2 linked regions of the Roseivirga sp. BDSF3-8 genome follow. The protein of the gene in region 1 interacts with the protein of each later gene in a pairwise test. Links are inferred from orthologs where the notes say so. Each region holds a gene or a part of one and is shown on either strand. Other genes may lie near its edges.

Region 1 (14,718 bases):
TCATGATCGTTAGGGTCTTCCGGGAACAAAGGAACCGGTATCCAGAAACTTGAGTGGAAAAGTCAGGTGAAATGATGCGTCCCAGCTTTGCAGTGTCATGTCATCCATTACATCCCCTACACCTGCCAGCCGGTCATCCGTAAAGCGGTTAGGCCGGTTTGTGATATTTTCTAACCCCTGCCGGTAGTTGACCTCAAGGCCTACGCGCATGTTACCCAGATCATAGCTAAAGCCACCGCCAGCTATCCAGCCGACGTTATCTCTGATAAACAGATGTTCTGCCCCAATACTTGGCGCGCTATTTTCCAGTATGTCCTGTCCTCCTGATACCACGTCACGGCTTTTTACCTCCATGCGTTTATCTGCCTTAACCAAGTGGCCATAATAAGCTCCTGCCTGGATATAAGGCCTTACTTTGCCCCGGTACAGATCATAACGGACCAATAAGGGAATCTCCAGGTAGCTGAGAGAGAGGTAGTGGGACTGCTCTATCCACACATCCAGGTTATTCTCATTTCGCCACAGGTATTCATTCTGATAGGCGGCATTGTAGCGCGAATAAGAAGGTTGAAGGCTCAGTGTAATACCTTTCCAGAAAGAAAAACTGCCGATCAGCCCGATAGTGGTGCCTGGTTGATCAAACAGGTAGCTATCGTAGTTTTTGGTGAAGTCCGTAAGCAGACCATCACTGCTGCCCGGTGTAGCAGTAAAAACAGAGTGCCGCTTACCTGGCACCATCTTAGAAGCCGTAAGGCCACCCTTGAATCCTATCCACCACTGTTGGTCAAAAAACGGACTCTTTTGCATCAGACGCTGGTTGGAGCTTACGGTTTTACGGCTGTTTTTCCTTGCTTGGCTATGAGAAACATGAGCACCCAGTAGGAAACAGATAAGCAGGGTAGTCAGAGATAGACTATATTTAATAGATAATTTAACTTTCATCGCCCTCATGCTTAGTGCTTAATAAGTTTTTTCGTGTCTTGAAGAGGTCCTGCACAGATGCGATACAGGTAGGTTCCTGGCGGCAGGTGACTCAGATCCGAACGGTATTCATGATCACCAGGTGGAAGAGGCTTGTTAACGACATCCATGAGTTTCCGGCCCTGCAAGTCATATAGGCTTAACTGTACAGGCAAACTATTATTAATCCGGAAAGAAAATACCGTTTCAGTTTTCACAGGATTTGGGTAGCAGGTGTTTAGCTTATAGCGTCCCGCTATAAAATCATTGGTGCCGGTAATGGTCTGGCTAAACAATAGCTGCTTATCTTCCACACCCGGTTGCGAGCCATTAGCCAATGAAGGCAATACCAATGGTATTTGCGATGAATCTACTTCAAACCACTCCTGCAGGATCGTATTGAATACTGTACGGTAATCAATCACGTCCTCGGCTCCGTCAGGCAGGTTGCCATTGTTTTCCTGCACCCGGTTCAAGTCAGCGTTGTTACCGATCACACCAGGGTTTACCCGGTTACCAAAGACCATCATAGGGGCGACGGTACCGTGATCACTGCCATAACTGTTATTAGCGAGTGCACGACGTCCAAACTCAGAGAAGGTTACACTCAACACCTTGTCTTCCAGTCCCCTGGCACGCAGATCATCCTGGAATGCACGCATGGCACTGGCGACATGATGCAATAAGGCGGCATGCTTGCCCATTGTATTATCGTAAGGAGTCACCTGATTTACGTGCGTGTCGAAGCCCCCGATTCGTACCAGGAATACCCGGGTCTGGCAGCCCCCTGCCAATAGGCGAGCAATAATCTGAAGGTAGGCCGAAAGCGGGTTGTTTCGGCTGTTGCCCGGAGCGGAGAAGGGGTATTTTGTTGGGTAGTTTACCGTGCTGTTTCCTCCGGCGAGGTAGGCTTGCTGAAGCCTTTCTGCGTACTTATCCGTGTCTTTTTCAATATTAAGTATCCACTCCAGTTCACGGCCGTATAATGTATCCCGAATCCCATCAGCGGGAAAGCCCCTGGGATCGGACATCAACTCTTCGTTATAGCCGGGAAGCTCCTGTACCAGGTTCAGGAAGGTGGCTGGATTAGGGATGCTCAGTCCAGCAGGTACGGTGTCATCCGTATGGAAGCCCAGTGATACCTCATTGGCAAATTCCAGTCCTAGTGGGTCAGGCATGCCATCATGCGGAAAGTCGGTAGGCCAATCCAGCCCCTGGTTCTTTGCATGCTCCAGTTCCAGATAGCGGCCTATCCATCCGCCGGTTACGGGGTCATCAAAGCCCCCGCCTCCAAACCAAATATCACGGCTTTTGAAGTGTGAGCCATTTACATTTTCATACCCCACATTCTGCAATATGGCTACCCTGCCTTCATCATAAAGCTCCTTTAGCGCCACCATATCAGGGTGCAGTCCCAATTGCTTCTCGTCTGGCAGCGTGCTGTCCAGCGGAATATAGCCTCGATTGCCTGAGTCTGGTATGGCCAGATTAGGCCGCATGTTATAGTATTCGCTATATTGATTCAGCGGGATGAAGGTATTAAGCCCATCATTTCCTCCATGTAGCTGCAGCAATACCAGGGCGCGGCCATTGCCACTGAGCCGGGCTGTATGCGCTAGCTTGGGAGTGCCACTCAAGGCTTTAAGGGGAATGCCATTCAGCAGCAGTGTACCTCCTGCAGCTATCGAGATATTTCGTAAAAAACTCCTTCTCTTCATATTGCGGAATGGTTAAGTTCTGCCTAGAATAGCTGATATTCAGGTGATTGCATCAGTGCATTAAACAGGTTTTTCAGTCGCTCCGTAGCGTCCGTCATGATGTCCATATTGCCTCCGTTACGGTTTTGCCAATTAAAAACCCAGTTTTCCCACTCCAGGCCGCCCAGGTGATATTCACCAAAGTAAGTGTAGCGTTCAGCGGTGATGGCTGTGTCCCGATCGGAAAAAGGCAATAATTGCCCTGCCAGATGTTCTACTAATTGTAGGGCATAGTTACGCCCGTTTATGTCCACTGCTGTAGTAGCCATGGTATCGGTGATTCCGCTTCCGGGGTCATCTGCCCAGGCCAGCAGGTCTATCACTAGCGGCATCTGTCCGGAAAGTAGCCTATGGATAAATGCGTAGCGCTCTGCCAGTGTATTCGTCGTGATCCAGTTGCGGTTATAACCGGGAGCCTGATGGTAAGCCTCATAGCCTGCCACATCATAAGGGTTCATCAGGTGCAGTCCCATGTCCTCCATTTCCCCTATTACGGTGCCCATTACCTCATTATGTTCGACTGTATTTATTTCCGGTATTTCGACATCAAAATACCGTAATGTGCCCAGAGTTAACTCCAGGGGAGATTTGATAAGGGCGCCGAATTTATCATCCCCCTGGCCAGGGGCTGCCTGAAAGAAATGTTCGCTGGAAAAGAGCTCATCAAGAACAGGTCGTAGACGATACCCACCCGACATAAAAGTTTGCGCGAGCGGCCCAATAACCGTCTGTTCGGTTTCCTCGGTTACATCCCAGTACACAAAAAACCTGTACAGTCGCCTGATAAAATAGCGGGCCGCTGCCTCCTGGTTATAAATCATCTCCACCAGTTGGCGAATTTCATCCTCCATGCTTTCCGCGGTGGGTGGATCAGCCATAGGTGTGATGATGGTATGATTAAATGAGGCGGAAAAGATTTTTTCCTCATTATCGTGATTGGTAGCGTTACCTGAGTCCTCATTTATCCGGGCTTTGCCTGTAGGAAGGCCGGTAGCTACATCAGGCTCAAAAGCTTCCGGTGTGCCCCAGTTCACACTTGTCCAGCCCGTCAGCACCCTGGCCGCCTCCCGGATATCAGCCTCAGTATAGGTTGTATAATCACCGGCTCCCCGTACAGGCCCTTTCCCTATGGTAAATAATTCGAACATTTCACGGGCAAAGTTCTCGTTCGGTCGGCCTCTCACATTCAGTCTGCCATCCAGAAAGTGCAGCATGCTGTTATCCACTATCACCTTAGCTATAAGATGAGTGTAGCGGTTAAACTCAGTGCTCGTATTAGTCAGGTCATTAATCAGGTAGCGACGAAAAAGAGCGTTCTGCCAGTACAGGTCCCGGCTGCTGCCTCCGGTTTCAGATTTTGTGGTATGAATGGTGTGAAGAAAAAAAGCCAGTTTTTCAAGGGCAGTATCGTCCCGGTACATTTGTCCTGTCCACCAGCGTAAGAGAGCGCTTCTTAGCACGTGGTCCCTTTCAGTATCTGCACGCGTTATAGTTACCCACTCGTATTCAGACGGCATGCCCCCCTCCGGATCCTCAGGTAACCGTGGATGTGCAGGTTCCTGCAGCCCGTCCATCAGGCGTGAGAGGGCGTCACCGATCTGCAGTGAAGCGAAGGCTTCTACCTGGCCAGGCCGGAGGCCATAGGTAAGACGCCGGAGCAGGTGCCGGGCCCGTTCCTGACCCAGCGTCCCGGATATTGCTTGTAGAGGCATATTTCTTCCGCTTTTTTTAGGTTCAGTATCGCCTGGCTCAAGTCAGGTAATACTTTTCATTTGAAAAATACAAATAATGATATCTTTCTAATGCTTAAATATAAAGAGGGTTTAGTGGGAAAATCGATATAGGAACTCCTTTATATGGATGTGTGTAAGAATTTCATTCAAAAAAGTGCAATTAGCACAAAGGGATTGGGTGTTTAGGTTTACTAAGAAAGATTATATATGAAGATATGATGAAAGTCGTGCAGGGGAGGGATTACACACGAGTTGCATTGGTGTAAGTCTTTTCAGAAAGGAGAGAGAAGTACAATGTCAATTTACTTTCTTCGGAATCTGCCGGGGCTATATGGGGGTTTCTTACTTGAAGCAGACCCCGGTAAATTGAAAAAGGCTACCCTGTAAAGAGTAGCCTTATGTTAATATTCTTAAATACAGTGTTACATTTCCTGTTTTCTGAATCGCATGGCTTGTTTGAAAAGCGATCCGCGATCCCGTACAATCAAAATGTAGTATCCGGGCCTGATACCTCTTACATCTATGCTGTACGTACCATTAGGATTAAGCTCATAATCTAACTGTAGATTGTTACCAATAATGCTATATACCTCAAAGGTAGGGTCCTGCAAATCCAAATCTTCCAAAGAGACCTTCAGAAAATCTTCAGTAGGATTGGGGTACAGCATGACACCACGTGTTTCCTTCACCTGCGAATAGGGAGCTTCGGGTTGGGGAAAAACTTCCTGCGCATGGGATACAGATGTGCCTGCGAAGAGGAGTACAAACCCGAATGTAAGCGAAAGTAGTATTTTCTCGATACGCATGGTCGTTTAATATTATCCTGTTTATTTAGGAGCAAAAACCGAACCGGATTTCATAAATTCTGCAGAATTTTTTTCCCTCCGATCTGATATGACTGCTGCACGATCCAATTTTTTCTACGGTTAATATAGGATGAAGGTTGTGCTGCAGAGAACCTGACGGGATTTGGCAGCACTGCCGCAAGCAAGGCAGCTTGCTGAATGCTAATATCTTGCGCCTCCCTTTTAAAGTATTGTTCGGATGCTTTTTTAACTCCGAAAACATCAGGCCCCATTTGGGCGATGTTTAAATAGACCTCTAAGATACGTTCTTTAGGCCAAAGCATTTCAATTAAGACAGTATAATATGCTTCTAACCCTTTCCTGAAAAAGTTTTTTCCATGCCAGAGGAATAAGTTTTTTGATACTTGCTGTGAGATGGTGCTTGCCCCGCGGCTTCCTTGTCCCTTGCGGCGCTTCTCTATCTCCTCCTTTATGGCCTCTATGTCAAATCCATTATGCTCAGGAAACTTCTGATCCTCAGCGGCTATTACAGCCACTCCCATCCAGGGCGAAATGTCGTCCATTGGTAACCATGCATATTCCACCGAACCCTGCTCTATCCATACGCCGACCATATGCCAGGTGTAAAGTGGCGGAATATACCTGTAGATAATGACCTGCCACAGGCTGTGCAGTACAAAACATAACAGGGCAAACAGTACGAAGCGGAAAAGCGAGCGTAGTATTTTCATCAGGACCACAGGACTTTATAGGCACTGCCAATATGGTCAATCATATCGGTTGGCAGAAGAGATTCCTGGCTTTGTTCTTTCAGAGCCAGGTCTGCTGCCAGGCCATGAAGATGTACTCCCAGAATAGCTGCCTGCCAGGGTTCGTATGTACCCAGCGCAGCGGTAATAATGCCTGTGAGAGCATCTCCAGATCCACCTGTGGCCATGCCAGGGTTTCCTGAATTGTTAAAGAAAACCCTGCCGTCCGGAATACTCACTGCTGTATGGGCTCCTTTTCGCACTACGATGACCTTGTGTTTTTTAGAAAACTCCTTTTGACGTTCCAGTTGCTCGAAGCCATTCTCAGTTTTTCCGGCTAATCGCTCAAACTCTTTAGGATGGGGAGTAAGGATAGTGTTTTCCGGCAGTAGCTCTAATAGCTCCCTGTTTTCACTGAGTATATTTAAGGCATCTGCATCTAATACCATCGGCACGTTTACATTGGTGAGTAACTCACGGAGCGCTTTGCAGGCGGCAGAGGAAGTGCCGATGCCGGGCCCGGCACCTATGACCGTATAAGGTTCCAGATCGGGAAGACAGCTGAAGTGATCCGAAGAAATATCACAACTAGCCATTGCCTCCGGCAGGCTGGTCTGGATAATATCATAACCACAGCAGGGAATATGTAAAGTGAGCAGGCCTATCCCGCTGCGCAGACAGGCCAGTCCGCTGAGTACAGCCGCACCCATAGTACCTTTACTGCCTGCTATAATGCATGCCTTACCGTAGTTACCTTTATGACTGAATGTACCTCTGGGTTGCAGGAAGCTTTTTATCTCAGCCCGGGTGATTAGCACCTTGTCAGTCTCCGCCTTGGCCAGGGCCTCGGGATGGAGACCTATTTCTACTACTTCCCAGTGGCCTGTATAAGGGCCGTTTTCAGGAAGCATAAAGGCGAGCTTTGGCACCTGAAAGGTAAATGTCTGACTGGCCCTGACTATGGCACCGTCAGGCGAGGGCTCGTCACTGTACAGGCCTGAAGGTATATCAATACTGACGGTAGGGGAGGGACTGCTATTCATACGCTCTACCACTAAGGCAAAAAGCCCTTCTACCGGCCGGGAAAGGCCTGAACCAAAGAGACCATCAATGAGTACATCGAAAGCCGACAGGTCCGGCAGATGATCTTCGTCCCGAATTTCCTTTACAGGAGATATATCCTCCAGCCGGCGCAGGTTTATGCTAAAGTCCTCAGAGCCTTTATCGCTGGTGCGCACAGCATAGGAAGTGACCTGGTACCCAAGCCTGGTAAGCATGCGCGCAATGCAAAGCCCGTCTCCGCCGTTATTTCCGGGCCCGCAAAGTACAGCCACTTTGCTGTCCGGACCATAACTCAGGGTAAAGCGGTCTGTAAACCTTGCCGCTGCCCTCTCCATCAGGTTTGTACTGCTGATGGGTTCATTGGCTATCGTATATTCATCCAGCTTCCGTATTTGTGCCGCAGTCAGTATTTTCATGTATAAAAGTGCTAGTGGTTTATCCTTCTATTATAAGCTGAGGCAGGCTGAAAAGTTGCGTCTTAGCGATCTACTTCACCCAGTACCATGTCCAGGGAGCCCACAATGGCTATGAGGTCGGCCACCATTGAGCCGCGGCTTATTTCCGAAAGTACGCTCAAGTTAACAAAGCAGGGGCTGCGGGCCTTACAGCGAAGGGGGATATCAGATTTGCCATCTGCCCTGAAGTAAAAGCCCAGCTCACCTTTAGGGTTTTCAGCCCTTACATAGAGGTCTTGCTTTTTAGGCCTGATCTTTTTTGGTACCAGTGCCCTCGGGTCAAAGTCCCTCGTGCGTTTCAGGTCCCCCTGCAGCCGGTCCAGGCACTGCCTGATGATACGGATAGACTCATGGCACTCTCTTACCCTTACCCAGGTACGGTCCCAGCAGTCACCTAAAGTACCCATGGCTCCTTCCCCCACCGGTATGTCAAAGTCCAGTTCGGGGTATACAGAGTACTTATCCACCCTTCGGAGGTCGTAGCGAAGGCCACTGGCCCGCAGCATAGGGCCGGAAACTCCGTAATTGATAGCTAGGTCCCGGGAAAGCACCCCCACATTAGCAGTACGCTCGACGAATATCTTATTCTCAATTACCAGTTTTTCCATTTCTGCCATCTTAGGCAAAAGATACTGGCAAAATTCCCGCGTGCGCTCTTCAAAGCCCACGGGGAGGTCATAAAACAAGCCTCCTACCCAGATGTAATTATAGAGCATCCGTGCTCCGCATGTCCACTCCAGTAGGCGGAGAATATGTTCCCGGTCGCGCATCAGCCACAGGAAGGGGGTAAAGGCGCCGATGTCGAGGCCATAAGTACCAATGGCCACAAAGTGTGAGGCCAGGCGATTCAGTTCTGAAACCAGCACACGGATATACTCTACGCGCGCCGGAATTTTATCTGCAATACCCAGCATTTGTTCCACCCCCATGGCAAAAGCGTGTTCGCTATTCATGGCTGCCAGGTAGTCCATCCTGTCTACAAATGGGATGGTCTGATTATAGGGCATGTTTTCTGCATGCTTTTCAAAACACCGGTGCAGGTAGCCCAGATGAGGCACTACTTCAGTAATGATCTCACCGTCAGTGATCACCTCCAGCCGTAGTACGCCGTGCGTACTGGGGTGCTGTGGCCCGATGTTGATGAGCATTTCACCATCCTGTAAATGCCCCTCTGTAAACTTATTAGGCTCCGAGTTATTCAGATGCCTTTTGTCGTAGGTGTACTGGATCGGGTTTGCCATCAGTATTTAACTTCAATGCCATGATAATATTCCTGCTCATCATAATCTTTGCGCAGCGGATGACCTTCCCAGTCTGAGGGTAGCAGGATACGCCTTAGGTCAGGATGCCCTTCAAAGTGAATACCTACCAGGTCAAAAGCCTCCCTCTCATGCCACAGGGCTGATTTCCACAGATGACTTACTGAAGGTACGGCAGGTAACTCCCCGGGCGCGGCTGGTCTGGGTACCTCTACACGCAGAGCTACGGAATGATCGAATGGTATGGAATACAAATGGTAGATCACTTCCATTGTACCTGCGGAGGGCCCATTATCCAGGGCAGTCAGGCAGCTCAGGAAATCGAAATAAGTGTCCGGATGGCGGTAGAGGCAGTCTGCTGCTGATAGTAGCAGCGCAGGAGGTATCGTGATGGTGGGCGGTGTTGAAGTAGTGTCGGTGGCCGTAATGGCTTCCTGGCCTGCTTCCCGCTTCAGGAGCTCACAAATGTTGTCGAATTGCATGATCAAAAATAAGGAATGCAGGCCAGCAAATAAACGGAGTGCGGCATGAATGCGCTTCTGAAGCCGGAATAATCTCAATTCAAGCTAACTAAAAGTAAGAGTGAGCGGTTAGCAAGCCATGGAAAGAGAGTTTTGGCTTACCTTCTCCGGAGCAATTGTGCTGGCACTGGTACATTTATTTGCTGGAAAGCTAAGGTTCATATCCATGATTCCCCGTAGCAAGTGGCTTTCATTTGGCGGGGGTATTTCAGTGGCTTATGTATTTATCCACGTGATGCCGGAGTTAGAAGAGTGGCAGCTTCACTATGAAGGCAAAGGCTTCCTCCAGCACCACCTCTACCTCCTGAGTCTGGCTGGCCTTACCATCTTTTACGGATTGGAGCGTGCGGCAAAGTTGAGTAAAGTATCTGCACGTCAGGATGATCAACGAGAGGTGTCAGGCCGCGTATTTTACATCCATCTTGTTAGTTTTTCTCTGTATAATGCGCTTATAGGCTACTTACTTGTGCACCGGAATGAGCATACCCTTAAACAGCTAATCTTTTATCTGCTGGCAATGGCCTTTCATTTTGTAATAAATGATTTTGGGCTGCATGATCATTATCAAAAACGGTATAGAAGAGTTGGCAGGTATATACTAACCTTATCCATAATAGCAGGCTGGGTTGCGGGGCAGTGGGTTAACCTCCCCCCATTGGGTATAGGGGCTGTATTTGGCGTTGTATCAGGAGGCGTGATATTAAACACCCTTAAAGAAGAGCTGCCCGAAGAGCGGCGTAGTAACTTTCTTGCCTTTATGGCTGGTTGTGTACTTTACTCTGCTGTCTTGCTGCTTGCCTGAGCTTCCCTTTTCTTAGCCAGAATAGCCTCTGCGGCAGCGGGAGCCATCAGGGTTTCCGTGCGTATTTTTTCCTGCAGTTTCAGTATGCCTCCTATCAGGCTTTCCGGCCGCGGCGGGCACCCTGGCACATAAACATCTACCGGAATGATACGGTCCACTCCTTTTACCACATGGTAGCCATGTTGCCAGTAAGGACCTCCGCAGTTAGAGCATGAGCCCATGGAGATCACATAGCGTGGCTCTGCCATCTGTTCATATAGCCTCCGGATACGATCGGCCATTTTAAATGTAACCGTACCTGCCACTATCATGACATCTGACTGCCTGGGCGAAGGGCGGGGGATCACGCCAAAGCGGTCCAGGTCATAGCCACTGGCATAGCTGCTCATCATCTCGATGGCGCAGCATGCGATACCGAAGCCCATAGGCCACAGACTGCTCAGGCGAGCCCAGTTGATAAGGTCGTCCACCCGGCTTACCACTACGCCGCCGCTATTAAATTCCTTATCCAGTAGGCCCATCTTCCTTAATTTTTTCTGCTTCGTACTGCTTATTCAGGTTGTCGTAAAGCTCGGCAGGTACCGGTGAGTCATGTGAGGTTTGCTTTACGGCAGGCTTTACCCAGTCAAGAAAGCCATTAGCCCATACATAAGCCAGACCAAGCAGGAGGATACCGATAAAGAGGAACATTTCAACTAATGAAAACCATCCCCAAAGGCCGTTGGTCTCGCTTATGAGTTCCTTTTGGCCAAATACTACCGACCAGGGAAAAAGAAACACGATCTCTACATCAAAGAGAATAAAAACGAGGGCAATAACGTAAAACCTGACATTGAACCGGCCCCATGCGGAGCCAACAGGATCTTCCCCACACTCGTAGGTGGTAAGCTTTTCTTCATTAGGCCGGTGAGGGCGCACCAGCCAGGCCGTAACGAGGCCGCCTGCCACGAAAATAATGGCACCTACTATAAATAGAAGGACCTCGCCGAATGCGGATATCTGATTTTCCATTTCCTACTCAAAAGTAGCGGGTGAAAGGCAAAAAGAAAAATCCTAAAAATCCAGCGGGTCAAAGGTGCGAAAGTGACCATTCATTCTAATGCGCTCTTTGGTCCGTTCAATATCCATCAGCATGGGAATGGCCTTTTTGAGATGAGCTATAATAAATAGCTGGCGTATTTCTTCTTTTTCTATTTGGAGCAGGGCGAATTCCTGTTCTACAGACAAACCTATTTTATGACCAAGGTCAAAACTGTTCACGTCATCTGATATGCTTACTTCCTGTACCACATTCAGGTTTTGGTAAAGCTCTTTAGCAAGCCTGATCATTTCCTGTGTTGTTTCCGGGGAGGCTTCCATGTCAGTTTCTACAAATTCTACTTCGCCTCCGGCATAGAGCTTGCCTTCTGCAGGATTATCAAAAGACAGTACGTGTAAGACCCTGTTGCCTTTAGTCTTTACATCCATTCGGCCGTCCGGGTATACTTTTTCTATGGCATTAAGAGTCACTTCCGTGCCGTAGCTGATTTTACTGTCCTGATACAAAGGAATGCCAAATGGCTCCTGGTTTTCATTACATTCATTAATAAGCTGCTTATACCTTGGTTCAAAGATATGCAGGTTTACCGCCTCACCTGGAAAGACGACAATATTGAGAGGAAACAAGGGTAAATAACTTTTCATTACCCCCAAAACACCCCGATTGTAAAGTGGTTTGAGAGAATTCCGGATATCGTTAAAAACACGATGGCCATAGGGTTCGCCTATATGTATATTTGTACAATATCATGAATTAGCTTGATGTTAAAGTGGCCATTTGTTTGGCGGCACTGGTAAGAGTGTTTGTGACCGGAGGGCTCAACATGGCTAAGGGATATTAACGTGGCCATAGTAATTAAAGTCATGCACCTGGGGGGTATTTGCTAGTCTTTGCCTCTACCGTTATACACTAATTCTATTTCAATTTGGCCCCTGAAATAGAAAAGGCCACCGGGTCAGGTGGCCTTTTCCTTACGATATTATCCGTAATTACATGTTATTCACTACTTCCTGGCCAAATTCGCTACACTTAAGTAGTGTGGCATCGTCCATAAGTCGCTCGAAATCATATGTCACACGCTTGCTGGCGATGGCTGCCTCCAGTCCTTTGTAGATAAGGTCTTCGGCCTCATTCCAGCCCAGGTAGCCAAGCATCATAGCACCTGACAGGATTACAGAGCCGGGGTTAACCTTGTCCTGGCCTGCATACTTAGGAGCTGTACCATGAGTAGCCTCAAATATTGCGTTACCTGTATTGTAGTTGATGTTAGCCCCGGGTGCGATACCGATACCACCGACAATGGCAGCCAGTGCATCAGAAACATAGTCGCCATTCAGGTTAAGTGTAGCAATTACACTGTATTCAGCAGGGCGAAGAAGTATCTGCTGCAGGAAAGCATCCGCGATCACATCTTTAATTATGATCTTGTGGCCGTCTTTCTCTATCACCTGCCAGGGGCCTCCTTCGTAGTCCTTAGCGCCATACTGCTCTTTAGCTACTTCATAGCCCCAGTCACGGAAAGCACCTTCGGTAAATTTCATGATGTTACCCTTGTGCACAAGGGTAACGCTGTCGCGCTTAGTGGTGAAAGCATAGTCGATAGCCGATTTCACCAGGCGACCGGTTCCTTCTTTTGAAACGGGCTTTATGCCATAGCCTGCTGTATCAGGAAAGCGAACTTTCTTGTAACGGTCGGCAAAGTTCTCTTTCAGCAGAGAAGCAAACTTCTTCTCGTCTTCAGTTCCTTGTTGAAACTCGATTCCTGCATAGATGTCTTCAGTGTTTTCACGGAAGATTACCATGTCTGTCGCGCCGGGGTCTTTTACAGGGCTGGGTGTGCCTTTAAACCATCTTACAGGACGCACACAGGCATACAGGTCCAGTTCCTGGCGCAGTGCCACATTCAGTGAACGAATGCCGCCGCCCACAGGGGTGGTAAGGGGGCCTTTTATACCTACCAGGTACTCACGGAAAGCAGCCAGAGTGTCTTCAGGAAGCCACTCGCCACTGCGATTGTAGCTTTTTTCACCAGCATACAGTTCCTTCCACTCTATTTTCTTTTTGCCATTATAGGCTTTTTCTACTGCACTATCGATTACATTTTTGGCAGCAGGCCAAATATCAACACCTGTACCGTCACCTTCGATAAAAGGGATTACGGGGTTGTCAGGTACCTGCAGGGTACCATCTTTGATGGTAATTTTTTGCTCACTCATTCTGTTCGGTTTGCTTATTGAGTAACGTATAGCCGCCACCTGCAAAAGGGCGGTACTCTTCTCACTTATTTATAACTTTCTGTATCCTTTGGGAAGTCGTGGCTTTTGACATCCTCTATGTAATGACTAACAGCCTCGGTTATGGTTTTGTGAAGGTCTGCGTACCTTCTCAAAAAACGTGGCTTAAATTCCTGGGTGATGCCCAGCATATCATGCACTACCAGCACCTGACCATCTACATGCGGGCCGGCACCAATGCCGATAACGGGAATATTTACCTCACTCGCTACGCGCTTGGCCAACCCTGAGGGTATTTTTTCCAGCACGAGGCCAAAACACCCGCACTCTTCCAGAAGCTTCGCGTCATGTATCAGTTTAGCAGCTTCCTCCTCCTCTCGGGCACGTACAGTATAGGTGCCAAATTTATAAATGCTCTGAGGGGTCAGGCCCAGGTGCCCCATCACAGGTACGCCGGCGCTAAGTATCCGGGTGATACTCTCTTTTATTTCCGAGCCACCCTCCATTTTTACCCCGTGTGCCCCACTCTCCTTCATTATACGAATGGCCGAGCGCAGTGCCTCACTACTGTTACCCTGGTAGGAGCCGAATGGTATGTCCACAATCACCAGGGCACGGTCTACAGCTTTTACCACAGAAGTGGCATGGTAGATCATATGGTCAAGAGTGATAGGAAGTGTAGTCTCGTTTCCTGCCATGACGTTACTGGCCGAATCCCCCACCAGTAAAACATCTATTCCTGCCGCGTCCAGCAGGCGCGCCATCGAATAATCGTAGGCAGTAAGCATGGAGATCTTCTCCCCACGGTTCTTCATTTCCTGAAGCTGATGGGTAGTGATCTTTTTGATATCGGGCCGGTGTACAGACATGACAGTAACGTTGTGCTTAAAAACGGCTCAATCTACAAAAAAATGATAAAAACAGGGAAAAATGCAGCTAAACTATGCGTTGGTCTCTTCGTCCTCTTCTGAATAGGCGGGCAAAACCACTGTAAAACGGGTCCCCTCGGAAACCTTGCTCTCTACTTTAATGTCACCTTTCATTTTGTCAATGACATTTTTGACGATATACAGGCCCAGCCCGCTGCCCTCGCTACTCTCTGAGGCGCGATAGAACATCTCAAAGATATTCTCCAGCTTTTCTTCAGAAATACCCTCTCCATTGTCACTAACCGTGATGGTGACTTTTTCCTTTTCCACCTTCACCACTATTTCCACATAGGTATAGTCCTTTTCTCGGGAGCGGTATTTAATCGCATTGGATATGATATTGTTCATCACAATCCTTATGCGGGTAAGGTCACTTCTGAATTCATATGGTTGATAAACCCTGGTAAGAATT
Region 2 (14,831 bases), 1.2 Mb from region 1 along the record:
GCGCAGTATCCAGCGGGTAGCCTCTCCCCTGCGGAAGTTTTTATTTTTAGCGGGGTCGAAGACAGCCTCGATATCATTATCAAGGGGCCTGATCCAGTTTTTTTCGTCTTTGTACAGTCTAACAGGCAGCATCAAAAACTCTTTGATAAGGTTTTTCTGGCCTTTGATTTCAACTAGCTCCATGGGCATCGCTTAGTTCAGGCCCAAAAATAGGGGTTTATTCTTTTGAATGAAATTTAAGAGGCTGGAGAAGGAGGCGGGAAGCGATCGGGGTAATCGGTGATGAGCCCGTCGACTCCTTGTTGCATCAGATTCTTCATGTCAGCAGATTCATTAACTGTCCAGGGAATTACTTTCATCCCTTCCTGCTGATAGGCGCGGATAGATTCGGGGCTCAGGAGTGAGTAGTGAGGGCTATATATTGCGGGGGTAAAACCGAGTTCTTTTATTAGGGCGTCCGGACCAGGGGCTGAGCCGGCCTCGCCTTCTACCAGAGCAGCCAGCTTTATACCAGGATAGGTTTGATGCCAATAACGAAGAGCGCGAAAGTCAAAGCTCTGGATGACCATGCGCTGGTTGTTTATTCCAGACCTGGCTATAGTCTGGTATACTAAGTCACTAAAGGGGCCGGGAGCAGGGTGATAAAGGTCATCCCCACGGACCGAACTTTTGATCTCAATGTTATACGATACTTCACCCAGGTCATTAGCACTTATATACTCTTCTATGACTTTAAAAACTTCGCTGAGCAAGGGCTTGGAAACGTTCATCTTTTGCTGACCGGGAAAGCGAGGGTTGCCTGATGAGCCACAATCAAACCGGGCAATGCTATCGTAGCTCATCCGGTAGAGGTTGTAGTTACGTGCTGAGGAGCTGTTTAGCTCGACTGTATCAGAAAAGCTGCAAATTTCGGGGTTTATCCATGGCTCATGAGACACGACAACCTGGCTATCAGCAGAAATAACCACATCAAGTTCCAGGGTCGAAACTCCAAACTCTAGCGCTTTTTTAAATGCGGGTATGGTATTTTCAGGCATTAGTCCCCTGGCTCCGCGATGTCCCTGCAGATCAAACTTTTCACCTGATGACTGGCAGGATGTGGCTATCATGGCCGCCATGAGAATAACGGCCAGCAGATTGTGGGCTTTTCTAATACAAATAATGTACATCTGTCATGAGTGAGGGACGCTAGATTTACTTTCAGCCGGGTTAGAAATGCACGCGGGGCGGCATTAAGATAGGTATAATGCAGGATGCAAAAAATCACTACAAGAGGTATTCTCACTGGTTGTAGAAACCTTAACAATTCGGTAAAAGCAACCGGGACTAATGCCGGACCACCATTTAAACAACTGCCACTCAGGAACCGGAAAGTTGCTGTTTTTCTGTACTGAGTTGAAGATCTTCGGCATTAAGACCGAAGGCATAACGGAGATTTTCTTCCAGGGTTTTCAGGCTATCGAAAAGGTTGTAAAAGCTTTCAAGGAAAAAATATCCGGTCTGGAGTCTGGCGTGGTTATAAGGGGTTCTGAGCACTTTCCTGATGTTAAAGAGGTGCTTAGTGGTGTGTTGGCTTTTGGCATTGTCTATTATGGAGCGGGAGGTAAGGATAGCACCGCTGTGGGGCCGGGGCTCACCGTTTTTTCTAATAATCCCCATTTCGAAAGTAAACCAGAACAATGTGCCAAGATGCTCCCCAGCCTCATCGTTGTCTACATACTTGAGGGTAATATTGCGGAACTCGGAGAGAAAGCTGTGAAAGCGCTCATGGGTGAGTAATGGAATATGGCCATACACATCGTGAAAGAGGTCGGACTAATCACTAAAATCAATCTCTGAAGCTTTACGCACTCTTACGGTTACGCTGCAGTATACGCAACATAATCTTGCGAAGTGAGCATGTCAATTCGCGATGTTTAGTTTTTCATAGGTTTTTAGAAAGCAGAGATATTCCCGAGGCGGACTTTTTAGGCTGGTGGCCCTATTCACAATCCGCTATTCTTCCAGGGTCAGTTTGAATGTCGTGATAATTTAATACACGGCAAGAATGGAGGTAAAAAATACTGGCCGGCAGGCCAACTTGTATAAGGTAACAAACGAGGCTAATCCAGTAAGTGCGTGTTTATACCTCTACTGGAATTAGGGGTGGGTATTCTCATCTTATGTCTATGAAATCTGCGGCCAGGAAAATTAGAGCCAGGAAATCCATAAGGAAGAGGTCAGTTATTTACTGGTAATTTCCAGCTTTAGCAAATAGTGACATACTGGGTGTTATAGGGTTAGCACGTATCTGATTGTTTTAACCGCGCAAAAAAAGTGATATGACAATAAAGAAAGAATATGAACTGGTGGGAATGAAAAATGTCAGTGAGGTGGTGGCTTCCACTCTCAGGCTTATTGGGGAGCATGCCACGGTGGGCAAGTCTGCTAAAGAGCTGGACGAATACAGTGGGGAAATACTGTCGAGCTACGGAGCTAAGTCGGCACCATATTTAGCTTATGGTTTTCCCGGGTATACCTGCATCAGCATACATAAGGAAGCGGCTCAGGGAATCCCTTCTGCGAAAAAAATATTGCAGGAAGGTGACCTGATCAATATAGATGTCTCTGCAGAGCTGAATGGTTTCCGGGCGGACAATGGAGGCTCTTCTGTAATAGGTAAAGACGTGCACAATCATCTACCGCCGGTAAATGCTTCCAAACGAATCCTGCATAAAGCCATTCACCACATTAAAGGAGGCATCAAGGTGTCTGAAATCAGGCACCTGATAGAAAAGGAAGGAAAAAAGCAGGTTTCGGAGTAATAATAAAATCTGGCAGGCCATGGGGTGGGCAGAAGCTTGCACGAAAAGCCGGAGAATATTTTGAATTGCCGGGTTAAAGCTAACCAGGAACGATTCAAGCAAAATACTACGGTAGCTATCGAGCCCTTCATCTCCACAAAATCAACTCTGGCGGTAACCTTAAATGATGGCTGTACCCTGATAGGTAATAGGGGTGGGTATGTGACTCAGCGTGAGCATACTATACTGATTATGGATGGCAGACCTGTAATCCTGACGGCTTCTAATGGCATCAGGAATAGGCCAGCTACAATTTGAAGTGACGATTAGGTCTCAGGCTGTATGAAAGAGTAGCCTATAGGGGCTTTGTAACTAAACACGATACTCATACTTTAATCTATAAGGGGTGAGGCAGTAATCAACAATATCATCATAATACAATTTCGACGATTCTTAAAGCTTAAATCGAATACGGGTAAAAGGATGAGTATAGGGCAGGTACAGGATAAGCGAAGGAGTAGCGTAGAATAAGCGAGAGAGACACGAAGATTTGTAAAGGAATTTTTAGGGAAGACACGAACAAAATAGTCTTGCCTTCATAAAAGCAATATTGTGATAATGCAATATACAATCAAGTATTCCGGTAAATAAATCCAGTGGATTTACAGCAGCCTTTTTGCTGCACCGTTACGCTGGTAGTTTGTTCCAAGAACTGGGCCTCTCCCCCTATTGCACTGGTGCACATCCAAATAAATGCACTCATAGGTGAAAGTTCTGCGATTAGATGGGGACCCCGTCATTCGACGGGGTTTGGCATAAAAAAAGCCGATCCCCTTGAGAGAATCGGCTTTAGTATGTGGGCCCTGCTGGATTCGAACCAGCGACCCCCTGCTTGTAAGGCAGGTGCTCTGAACCAACTGAGCTAAGAGCCCCAATAAATTGGGTACCACTAGAGTGGTATTAAGAAAATGAAACAATAAAGTGGGCCCTGCTGGATTCGAACCAGCGACCCCCTGCTTGTAAGGCAGGTGCTCTGAACCAACTGAGCTAAGAGCCCTTAATCGCACCTATTATGCAATTGGGAATGCAAAGGTAGTAGAAGATTAATTGGTTCCAAATAATTGCTCTGAAAATTTTCCAGTCTTCTAATGACCGACTTTCAGTTTAATGGCTTGTAAGCCACTCACCATCAATATATCCGGCTCGGATTTTGCTACAATTTACTTTATTCTCCATACGTTCTCAGGTTATGCCAGTCCATATAATAAAGGCTAATATATTACAGGATAGCAAGAGGAGTAGGCGTATCGAGTTACATTGCATAAATAAAAATCATCACCTATGAAGGAATTTGTAGTAGCTGTGCTTCTGAGTACGCTGACCTTGCAGGCAACAGCACAGAGGTCAATGAGCGAAAATGTAGAAATATCCTGGAGTCCGAAATTGGAGGAAAGGGGCACAAACACCCTTGAGGACATTGTGGGCTACGACGAAACAGGCTTTTATGTATTGAAGAGGCAGGAAAGGGGTGCCGGACTTACATTTTTACTTGGCTCTAATATGGGTATGAGGCCTCATTACTTAATCGAGCATTTTGATAATGACATGAAGCCTACCAAAAGTAAAATGCTTGAAATGAAGCATGAGGGTAACAAGCTGGATATGGAAGGAGTGCTGTATTTTCAGGACCGCCTTTTACTTTTTACTACCTATACAGATAAAGACGCACGGGTAAAGCAGCTTTTTCTTGAGGAGCTGGATAAGAAAAGCCTAATGGTGACCAGTGAAAGGATACCTCTGGGAGAGATTGACTTTGAAGGCCACTCGAAACGTAACAGCGGACTCTTTGACTATGTGATCTCATTTAATGAAAATAAGCTTTTCATATATCAGTCTATGCCTTATGACAGGAGGGATTATGAGAAGTTTGCCTTTTCGGTATTTGACGAAAACCTGAATAAGCTGTGGTCTAAAGAGGTGACACTGCCATATAGCGATAAGGAGTTTGATGTTATGCGCTACCGGGTAGACGATGCAGGTAATGTTTATCTCTTGGGCCGGAAGTTTGAACAAGGCAGGAGGCTTTCCCGTGGGGGTGAAGCAAACTACAAATATCACATACTAAGCTACCGAAACGGGGGCACTGATGTACAGGAGTATAAAGTGGGCATAGAGGGAAAATTTCTCAATGATATGCAACTGGCGGTAAGCGAAAACAGTGACCTCATACTGGCCGGCTTCTATTCAGAAGACTCACCTACCTCAATATCAGGGAGCTTTTACATGACGATAGATGACAGATCCGGCGAGGTAATCAAGCAGAGCCTGAAAGCATTTGATACGGGCTTCCTTACAGAAAACATGCGCAACAGACAGGCGCGCCGGGTGGAGAAACGGGTAGAAAAAGGAAAAAACGTAGAGTTACCAAACTTTGACCTGAGAGACCTGATCCGGCGGGCAGACGGTGGTGTGGTACTGGTAGGCGAACAATACTTTGTTACGGTGACCACCACCCCAACAGTTAACGGTGGGATGAGAACCATACACCATTACAACTATCATGATATAATGGTGGTGAATATTGATCCGCAAGGCAATATTGAATGGGCGCACAAGATACCCAAGGAGCAAACGACAACGGATGACGGAGGCTACTTCAGCAGTTATGCATTGACGATAGCGGGTGATAAACTGTACTTTGTTTTTAATGACCACCGGGATAACCTGGATGCGGAACCAGGTAGATTGAAAACGTTCCATAACCAACGTAAATCGGTAGTGGTGCTGGGTGTTATGGACACAAACGGCAACCTCGAAAAGAAGCCACTCTTCATTAATAAAGAAGCGGGCGTACTTATACGGCCTAAGGTTTGTGAGCAAACGGGCGATTACGAGATGGTGGTGTTTGGCGAGCGTGGCAAACACCAGCGTTTTGCGAGGTTACGCTTCGGTGCAGATGGTGAAGCTAGAAAGTAATAGGCTCTGCGTGGAACGTATAAATGGAGGCCGCGGCCTCCATTTTTTTTAATTATGAAATGCCCGGCAGGAGTGACAATTTATTTTTGTGGTCAGCCAACATCAACTATGACTGTACATTGAATGGTCAAACACCTATCTTTTTTCCATAAAAAATGAATTAAGCTTTTTATTCCATCGGATGGCTTATAATTTGCCTTCTTCAAATAACTAATAATTTTTTATGAAAAAGCTTAAGCTAAAAAATCTGGAGTTGAAGAGTTTTGTAACTAACTCTAAAGATAAATTAGGAAAGACTATCCGCGGCGGTGGAGGCATTAGTGGCTTCGATTATGACTATAGCCGCGAATGCGGTGCAAGCTCTGACTGCTATGTACCCTACACGGATGATTGCCCTACAATCAACTGTTCAGATAGGTCTAATTGCTGTTAATCCGGCGATAGAAAATATAGAAATAGAGCGGCCGGGAGTCGCTCTTTTCGTTTGAACCTATGAAATCAGACTCTATGCAACCCTTTATCCCGTCACTGATCGAAAAGCATTTTGCGGGCCTGCCTGTGCTGCTGGCCGGTAGCTATGCCACCAATACGCAAACGAGCGATTCGGATATCGACCTGATGGTCTTTACGGAGCGGGTGAACGTCCCTGAAATATCGGGTAGAAAGATAGAGGGGCATACGGTGGAACTGATCGAAATGCCCTATCACAAGCCTGCCTATTTCCTGGAAAAGACCATGTTTAACAGCGGAGCTTACATTACGATGTTGCACTCCGGTATAATCCTGCAGGATAAGGATCACTACCTGAAGCACATTAAGGAATGGGCGGAGGCTGTATACCTGTCGGGCCCGCCGCAAGAGGGGCAGCGAAGAAGGCTTTATCGCTACCTGATAGAAATAACCCACCTGCTGGAAGACCTGGAAGGAGATAAACCTGCACCAGAGAAATTTTTTACAGCCAATCAGGTCATTATCAGCCTGAACAACCTGTTGTTTCTGGGGCACAACCTGTGGCCTATGGGGGGCAAATGGGCTACCCGTACGCTGGATGCTGTCTATCCGGACTACACTAAAAAGCTTTCTGAGGCACTCAAATCAGGAATCGAAAGAGGCGATTTCAGCGACCTGGTGAGGCTTGCGGAGGCGCATACGAATGAATTCGGTGGCAGGGTTAAGTCATACCATACGATGCTAAAGGGGCACGAGCCGCCGGATGAGCAGGATACAATTCAGTCCGAGGCAATTCAATTAGTAGCTCCCGGCGTATACTTTTCCGACACAGGGCAAAAATCTGTTGCGAAAATTATGACTATCAGGGAGAAGTACCCGGATATGTACCTGAAGGCTTTTGAAGAGGGACAAGGGTCGCTGGGGGTTGTAATACCGAAACCGGAAGCGAATGATACCAGGCCTTCAGATATTTTTAAAGCTGCCTTGCCGGATAAGCCTGTGATATACAGCACAGAACCTCATATGTACCTGATATATGGAGGCAGTGAAGCGAAAAGCGTGGCAGACAAGTATTTTGGGCTTGTGACTGACATTGCCGCCATGCTTAAGCAGCAAATGGATGCGGGAGCTAAGTGGCATGAAAAGGCATTGAGCCAGGCGGCCTATCTTTTTCCGGTCTTCTGTGTGCAAATGGGCATAGGCTCTGAGCAGGTTGATGATTTTACTACCTTCTTGTTTAGCAGTTGGTACCCGGAGGCAATAAACCCGGATGGTTACCTGGGGCCGCAGGACTGGGGCTATGAAAAAAAGAAACTGCAGAAGGAATTGGTGGGTAATGTGAATGAAGCCGATCCGGACCTGTTCGCGCTTACGCAGGCAATTATAAGCGATAAGGAAATCCGCTTCGATAATACATTGTTCGACCACTGGGCAGATGGCCTGGCGGCTATCTCTGATGAACTATCTGCGCTGGATGGGAGCGATAAGTTATTTACCTACACTGTGAAAGGGGCGGATGAAGCGGGCATTTGGCCTGTATTAAAAAACTACCTGGACTACATGTACACTATTTTGGAAATACCGGTAAAGGACCGCCTGTACCTTGTGGGTGTGCTCAGGAGGTCCTTCGGCCTTCAGGCTTACTCGTAGCCTCCGCGCTGCCTTACTACCTCAAAGAGGCTGACGGCAGTGGCTACAGATACATTAAGCGAGCCGATCTGCCCGGAAAGCGGAATTTTGACATGATCAGAAGACTGCTGTATAAGCTCGGGAGCTATCCCGTCTTCCTCGGACCCCATAAGGATAGCCGCAGGCTCTGTAAAGTCGACATCGTAAAGCATGTGATCGGCCTTTTCAGTACAGGCAACTACTTTAATGCCGGTATCCTGCAGGTACATGAGCGTACGACGCAGGTTATCTACCCTGCATACGGGTATGTGATTGAGGGCGCCGGCACTGGTCTTAACAGCATCACTGTTGACCGCTGCGCTACCCTTAGCAGGGATAACAAGGGCATGGGCTCCCGCACACTCTGCAGAGCGGGCAATGGCACCAAAATTACGTATGTCAGTCACGCGATCTAGTACTACCAGCAGAGGCATATCCCCACGGGCATAGGCTTTGTCGATTACGTTATCAAGTGAGGCATAGGTGATGGCGGACAAAAAGGCCACCACTCCCTGGTGGTTCTTGCGGGTGAAGCGGTTCAGCTTCTCTACAGGCACCTTACTTACGGGTATATGGAAGCGCCTGGCCGTCTGGATCAGTTCTTTGATAAGGTCATTGCTGAGATTTTTCTGCACAAAGAGCTTATCCACCTCCTTACCCGCCTCTATAGACTCCATCACGGCGCGGGTACCGAACACCATATTTTCAGGCTCTTTGTACTTTTTTCTGCGATTGCCTTCCTCGCCGTATTTTACAGGTCCTTTCTGGCCTTCCTCCATAAGTCAACATTTGTAAACCAGGGCCTTTCGTAACTTTTGCTTCTCAGCAGCACAAAGTGCCGGTTTGTGTAGGGGTTTTTAATTCGGGCAAAGTTAAAACGGATTTTTGACATCTCCTCAGTTTTCTCATATACCCATTCTTCGCCCTTTTCAGTACGGTATACAGCATCCGGCAGGCCATAAAGGGTGTATACCATCCCCTGGTCTGTCTTCCAGCCTTCTTTGTAGGTGGTGAAAAGCGCATTCGCCTCCGCCACCTGGCGAAAATAGTATTTCATGAGCCACTTACCCCTTTCCGGCGAACGGGTGGCATCCATAAGAAAATTATCCAGGGCCTGTTTCTTGTCAAGAGACCCTACCAGAGCAGTACGTTCCATAGCGGTGCTTATGTAGATAAGCGGGCCAATGATAGCCTCTATGGTACGGGCCCTGGGGAAGTAAGGATCCTGCACGAGCAGGGAGGCCCCCATAGCCCCACTGTCTTTTTTCCGGAAATAATAAAGGCCCTCTGTATCGAGAGTGTGAGTGCTACTCACATCAAGGGAAAATGTAGAGTCTATCTGCATGGTCGCACTCACTTCGTCCTGTTCTGTTTTCATGGGCGGGTCGGCCGGGGGGGAATCAAACGCATAACGCGTACTCAGAAGGGCCGATGTGTCTGCCCCGATCACCCCGAATGGCTGGCCACTTGATACCCATGAGGAAAACAGAGGAATGCCCTGCTCATCGGAAACGGCATAGGGGGGCAGGATTACGTAGCGTTCATCCAGCAGTATATCGTGATAGTAGTTCGTTTCCCGGCTCTTATGGTCAAATATGAAAAAGAGCAGCGCCGGGGCATCGGCTTTTGGTACAGACCACCGCAGCACGTGGCGGTTTTCGGTGGCGGTGTGAGTAATGGTACTGATATCAACTGTATCAGTAAAAGTGATATTTTGAGAATAGTCACTGAGTTCCTCCTGCATCAGAGTATAGTAGCTGAGGTCCTCCCCTCTGCGGTGGAGTAATACCTCCATCCATATCTCAAGACTATCCCCATTGTCCAGTACGCGGTGGCTAATGCTGATATGCCTGTCGGGATTGTACCGTTCCTTCAGATTGATCTGTGATGGCTGAACGCCCAGGGCGGCCACTGAAGTGATACAGACTAATAAAAAACAGGAAATTGACCTGGTAATCATAAATAAGGTAAAAATGAACGGCTATTAAAATATGGATTTCGGCTCACTAGGAAAACGATATTTGAAATTTTCCCGTACTTTTGATATTCATTTTCAGGAAAAAAGGCGCTAATGGCAATTTATACAACTGAAATAACGTCTGACAAGCTACCTGCTGACAACCCCATCCACCAGCGATTGTTAAAAGCATACTATGTGGCAGAGGACCGCGTAGCGGGTGACCTGCTGGAAGTAGGCTGTGGTGAAGGCCGCGGCGTGGAGCTGCTCTCCCCAAAGGTGCGTACCTATACGGCACTGGACAAGATCACGACGCTGATCGAGCGGCTTAGCAAAAAATATGACAACGTATCCTTTCGGCAGGCGGTGGTGCCCCCCTTCACAGGCATTGAAGATAACGCTTACGACCGCGTCGTGAGCTTCCAGGTGATTGAGCATATCAAAGACGATCGTCGTTTTCTGGAAGAAATATACCGTGTGTTGAAACCGGGGGGCTTTGCTATTATTTCCACCCCCAACATCCGCCAGACACTCACCCGTAACCCATGGCATGAGCGCGAGTATACACCGGAGCAGCTTAAAGCCCTTGCAAACGGCATTTTTGACAAAGTGGAGGCCATGGGCATTGCAGGAAATAATAAAGTGATGCAATACCATGAGCTAAACCGCCGCAGTGTACGCAAAATTACCCGCTGGGATGTGTTTAACCTGCAATACCGCCTACCGGCCCCCTTTCTGCGGGTACCTTATGAGATATTGAACCGAATGAACCGTAACAAGCTCAAGTCTTCTGATGACAGCCTGGTGATGAGCATTACACACAAGGATTATTACCTGACGGAAAAACCGGATAAGGCACTCGATCTCTTTTACATTTTACATAAGAGCTGATTCACCTCATAGGAGGGAGTCCTGTAAAGGCAGGTGTAGAAATAAAACAGAAAAGGGCTGGCAGTTACGAAAACTACCAGCCCTTTTTATATGTACAAAGCCTTTTTAGCGGCGTGTATTCTGAAACTTGCCGTAAATGCGGTCCATTTCTTCGCTGTAGCTCTTTACCAGCTCATCATTACCACTGGCAGCCAGAGACCTTATAAGCCTGTCGAAGTAGTACAGGTAGCTCTGAGTTACCATTCCCAGGTCTCCGTTGTCCAGGTTGTATTCCAGCATGTCTATGAGGCGGTCACCATAGGTACGAGCGATCTCATTGGCCATCTCATTTTCTCCCAGTCTGAAAAGAAGTCTTACCGTCTCAACAGTAGAGAGATCATAGTGTACCGCCTTATCAGGCATCACCTCGAGGCTGTAGTTCAGCACCTCTTTTGCCCTGGCTGAGTCACCCTCATTGATCAGCGCGGCCGCCAGTTCATTGAAGCTTGTCCGGTTATTGGCAACCGACTTCATGTAGTCGTCATTATAGTAGGCACCGGGGTCGTTCAGATTGCGGAAGGCAAACTTGTTCATCATGTTATCATACATGCGCTCTGTATCCACCATATCCGTATTAGGCCTGTCATTCTTCACCGGTAGCAGGCGGTAGGCATTACCTTCCTGTACCAGGTAATCCTCCAGCGTATAGGAAAGTCCCATACGTGAGGTATTGGTAAAGTAGATAGGGCGCGTCCAGCCTTGTGCATTATTAGTTACAATAAGATCCAGCAGGGCCAGGTCTTTTTTGTATAGCGCCCCGCCTTTGGCTTCAAATTCAATACGGTCTACTATCTTATCGCGAAGTTTAGGCGACACAATACCGTTCTCTATGAGCTTATCTTTATTTACGTTGATGTAAAGTTTACGGCTCGGCAGGATGGTGTATTCGCCTTGCCCGGGTGCACGCTGCTTGATAAAGTCACTACCCTCTTTTACAAGCTTAAGGTACTGCTCTGCATTGATACCGGCTGCCAGCTTGGGATTTTCCCTTACCAGCACGAAGTCGTTTACCCCCGGTGCATAGTGTTCATAGCTTAGCGTATAGGGGAACGGAGGGCTGTCCTGCATCTGCTGCATGGTCTGCTGGATGTACCAGTCAGTATTATAGTAGGTACCCACTATCACACGCGCATCCGTACGGTAGCCTTCCACATCCTGCATGTACCAGAGAGGGAAGGTGTCATTATCACCACCTGTAAAGAGGATCGCCTGATCAGCCGTAGAGGCCAGGTAGTTTTTAGCCTGGTCCACTGAGAAGAAGCGGCCACTGCGGTCGTGATCGTTCCAGTTTTCCGTGGCCATGATCACCGGCACCACTAAACACACAGCCGTAGCACCGATGGCAGCAGGTTTCTCTCCTGTCTTGCGGATCAGGTTCCAGATAGCCAGCACGCCAAAGCCTATCCATATGGCAAATACGTAGAAGCTACCTGCGTAAATATAGTCACGTTCCCGCGGTTCAATTGGGGGCGAGTTCAGGTACAGCACCAGCGCCACACCTGTAAGGAAGAAGAGCATGGCTACAACCGCAAAGCTTTTCTCGTCCCTTTTCAGGTGAAAGAAAAGTCCCACCAGCCCCAGTATCAGGGGCAGCATGAAGTAGTTATTGCGCGCCTTGTTTTCAGCCAGTTCGTCAGGCACATCCTCAAAGGCCGCTGCAGGGCTTAGCCAGCCTGCATCCTGCTGGTCGCTTGCCCTTCCGGCAAAGTTCCACATAAAGTAGCGCAGGTACATGTGCCCTATCTGGTGCTTGAACATGAAGCGCAGGTTGTCCCCGAAGCCGGGAACCTCCCCATCTCTGAGGCCAAGCGTAGACTGGTATGCCTGCACGTGGTTCTCAGCATCGCTGTATATACGAGGCAGGATTGTGCTTTGCTTAGGGTCATACTTATATTCAGGGCGCGAGTAAGCTACTTCGTACTTCTCTTCGCCTTTTACATACACATCGCGTCCCTCTTCACGCTCCACAATCTCCGCCGTATAGTAGGGGCCGAAAAAGAGCGGCCTGTCACCATATTGCTCACGGCGCAGGTAAGACAGGTAGCTGATAATGTTTTCAGGGTTATTCTGATCAATCGGCGGATTCAGGTTACTGCGGATCACGGCCATGGCATAACTCATGTCGCCAATAAGGATAAAGGCAAAGCCAAGCAGCAGGGTGTTCCAGGTAACCAGGCCTTTTGCCTGGGTGATGTAAATACCGTAAACCAATGCCCCTACCAGCAGGAGTATAAATAAGATTACTCCGGAGCCAAACGGCAGGCCAAGGCTGTTCACAAAGAATATCTCCATGTCACCAGCCAGGCCAGGCAGGCCGGTAATGATGCCGGACATGATAAAGATAACCATGGCACCGCTGATGGCCAGCGCGGCAATAAGACCGGGCCAGCTAAACGTGTGGCGCTTAAAGTAGTAGATCATCGCCAGGGCAGGCAGCGTCACCAGGTTTAGCAGGTGTACCCCCACACTAAGGCCGATCATATAAGCAATAAGGATAAGCCACTTGTTTGCCTGGCTTTCATTTTCCACTACTTCCCAGCGGAGAATCGCCCAGAACACAAAAGCAGTGAAGAATGAAGACATCGCGTATACTTCCGCCTCTACGGCAGAGAACCAGAAAGTATCTGAGAAAGTATAGGCAAGGGCACCAATGACACCGGCTCCCATAAGCGCGTAGGTCTGACCGGTAGTGGCCTGGGCAAAATCTTTAATCCCTACCAGTTTGCGGCCGATCAGAGTGATGGACCAGAACAGGAAAAGAATGGTAAAGCCACTGGCGAGTACCGACATCATGTTGATCATGAGCGCCACCGAGTCCAGATCAGGGGCGAACAGGGAGAACATACGGCCCATCATCAGAAAGAAGGGAGCCCCCGGAGGGTGTGGCACCTGCAGCTTAAAGGCGCAGGCAATAAACTCGCCGCAATCCCAGTAACTGGCGGTAGGTTCTACAGATAAAGTATAAACAATCGTGGCAATAGCGAATACGATCCACCCCGTAAGGTTATTGATCTGCCGGTATTTTGACATGTTATTGGTACGTTATTCCTGGCGAAATTAGTAAATCCTGAAGGATTCCCCCTCTTAATTTATGTTAAAAAAGCCTTAAACGGCTTTATCCGGACTACATCACTCCTTATAAGTAGAAATGGAGCCGGCATAGCCCCGCAAACCTGTGTTATAGCCTGAACTGTATGCCGTTAGTAAGCTCGTATACAAACTTGCGGATGTCTACCACCGGATTCTGATCGTAGCCACAGGTAAAGGAAGTAGTAAAGTTTAGCTTTTCAGATATCTTCAGGATCAGGTTAGCCTCACCGCTCACGCGGTTACGGTAAATATTATCTTCAGGATCATAGCCCACCTGGTAGTAGGTGATCATGTTAAAGTCGGTGGTCTTGCTGATTTTTTGTCTGTAGCTGAGATAGTTGCTGCTCTTCAGCAGGTTTTTGGTAATAGTAAAGCGCGGCTCACTCTCAGGTACCTCCCACCGCTCATATTCATACATGCCTCCCACTCCCAGGTGCAAACTGGTATTTTTATTATCCACCAGGCTCAGCCTTACGCCGCCCCCTACCAGGTAGCGAAGCTCAAGCCCCCGCCCTTGGTCATACTGAAACTGGGTAAAGGTCTCGTAGCTTAACGTATGCTTCTTCAGCCAGTGCACCCGGTAGTGGCCGTAGCCGGTACTGATAAGGGGACCATCCGTCACTGTGTTATAATCCAGGTCACCCAGCAATATGTAGTCATGGTTATCCCCGATATACGCAGCGTTAGCCGCCACTTTAAATTGGGTAAACACGATCTCCTTCTCAGGCGTAGAGGCCCGGTTGTTCAGATTCAGTTGCAGGCCTACGGCACCCAGAAAGTAGTCTGTACTGTCCCCTTCCAGGCGGTCCTTTTCCACATTAAGTATCTGTGCGGTAGCCGGAATAGCGATAAAGAGGCAAACGCCCCACGTAAGTAGATAAAACAGGGTTTTCATATTCGGGGCAAATATAAAAGAAATAGAATGAACGTGAAGCCCTTAACACTTGCAGGTGAACTTAAAACCCCCTTACTTTGTA

The links.
Region 2: the proteins of AB9P05_RS05885 (region 1) and rlmB interact in binary tests that used the Escherichia coli proteins (3 or more experiments, as listed by UniProt). The link is inferred for Roseivirga sp. BDSF3-8 from one-to-one orthologs.

Annotation. Positions count from the first base shown.
Region 1 is NZ_JBGNFV010000001.1:1,466,281-1,480,998, reverse strand. What follows is about bases 5,236-8,121. They hold AB9P05_RS05885 (NAD(P)H-hydrate dehydratase), read right to left. Parts: upstream 7,484-8,121; coding sequence 5,987-7,483; downstream 5,236-5,986. Other genes in these bases: AB9P05_RS05880 (NADH-quinone oxidoreductase subunit D), read right to left, coding at 7,546-8,121; mtgA (monofunctional biosynthetic peptidoglycan transglycosylase), read right to left, coding at 5,307-5,987; AB9P05_RS05895 (T9SS type A sorting domain-containing protein), read right to left, coding at 5,236-5,256. In the rest of the region: AB9P05_RS05915 (hypothetical protein), read right to left, coding at 1-4; AB9P05_RS05910 (outer membrane beta-barrel protein), read right to left, coding at 10-942; AB9P05_RS05905 (DUF1501 domain-containing protein), read right to left, coding at 954-2,678; AB9P05_RS05900 (DUF1800 family protein), read right to left, coding at 2,702-4,429; more of AB9P05_RS05895, read right to left, coding at 4,873-5,235; more of AB9P05_RS05880, read right to left, coding at 8,122-8,763; AB9P05_RS05875 (NADH-quinone oxidoreductase subunit C), read right to left, coding at 8,763-9,263; AB9P05_RS05870 (hypothetical protein), read left to right, coding at 9,382-10,104; NADH-quinone oxidoreductase subunit NuoB, read right to left, coding at 10,077-10,625; AB9P05_RS05860 (NADH-quinone oxidoreductase subunit A), read right to left, coding at 10,609-11,115; AB9P05_RS05855 (LON peptidase substrate-binding domain-containing protein), read right to left, coding at 11,158-11,787; icd (NADP-dependent isocitrate dehydrogenase), read right to left, coding at 12,133-13,359; panB (3-methyl-2-oxobutanoate hydroxymethyltransferase), read right to left, coding at 13,425-14,246; AB9P05_RS05840 (ATP-binding protein), read right to left, coding at 14,319-14,718. UniProt on the Escherichia coli protein: Bifunctional enzyme that catalyzes the epimerization of the S- and R-forms of NAD(P)HX and the dehydration of the S-form of NAD(P)HX at the expense of ADP, which is converted to AMP.
Region 2 is NZ_JBGNFV010000001.1:2,713,844-2,728,674, reverse strand. Bases 6,754-9,752 are described here. They hold rlmB (23S rRNA (guanosine(2251)-2'-O)-methyltransferase RlmB), read right to left. Parts: upstream 8,657-9,752; coding sequence 7,850-8,656; downstream 6,754-7,849. Other genes in these bases: AB9P05_RS11155 (GWxTD domain-containing protein), read right to left, coding at 8,629-9,752; AB9P05_RS11165 (nucleotidyltransferase domain-containing protein), read left to right, coding at 6,754-7,859. Also shown: AB9P05_RS11205 (hypothetical protein), read right to left, coding at 1-183; AB9P05_RS11200 (glycerophosphodiester phosphodiesterase family protein), read right to left, coding at 237-1,169; AB9P05_RS11195 (hypothetical protein), read right to left, coding at 1,360-1,797; AB9P05_RS11175 (hypothetical protein), read left to right, coding at 4,125-5,759; AB9P05_RS11170 (pinensin family lanthipeptide), read left to right, coding at 5,983-6,192; more of AB9P05_RS11165, read left to right, coding at 6,252-6,753; more of AB9P05_RS11155, read right to left, coding at 9,753-9,837; AB9P05_RS11150 (class I SAM-dependent methyltransferase), read left to right, coding at 9,949-10,725; AB9P05_RS11145 (protein O-mannosyl-transferase family), read right to left, coding at 10,831-13,794; AB9P05_RS11140 (DUF481 domain-containing protein), read right to left, coding at 13,943-14,749. UniProt on the Escherichia coli protein: Specifically methylates the ribose of guanosine 2251 in 23S rRNA.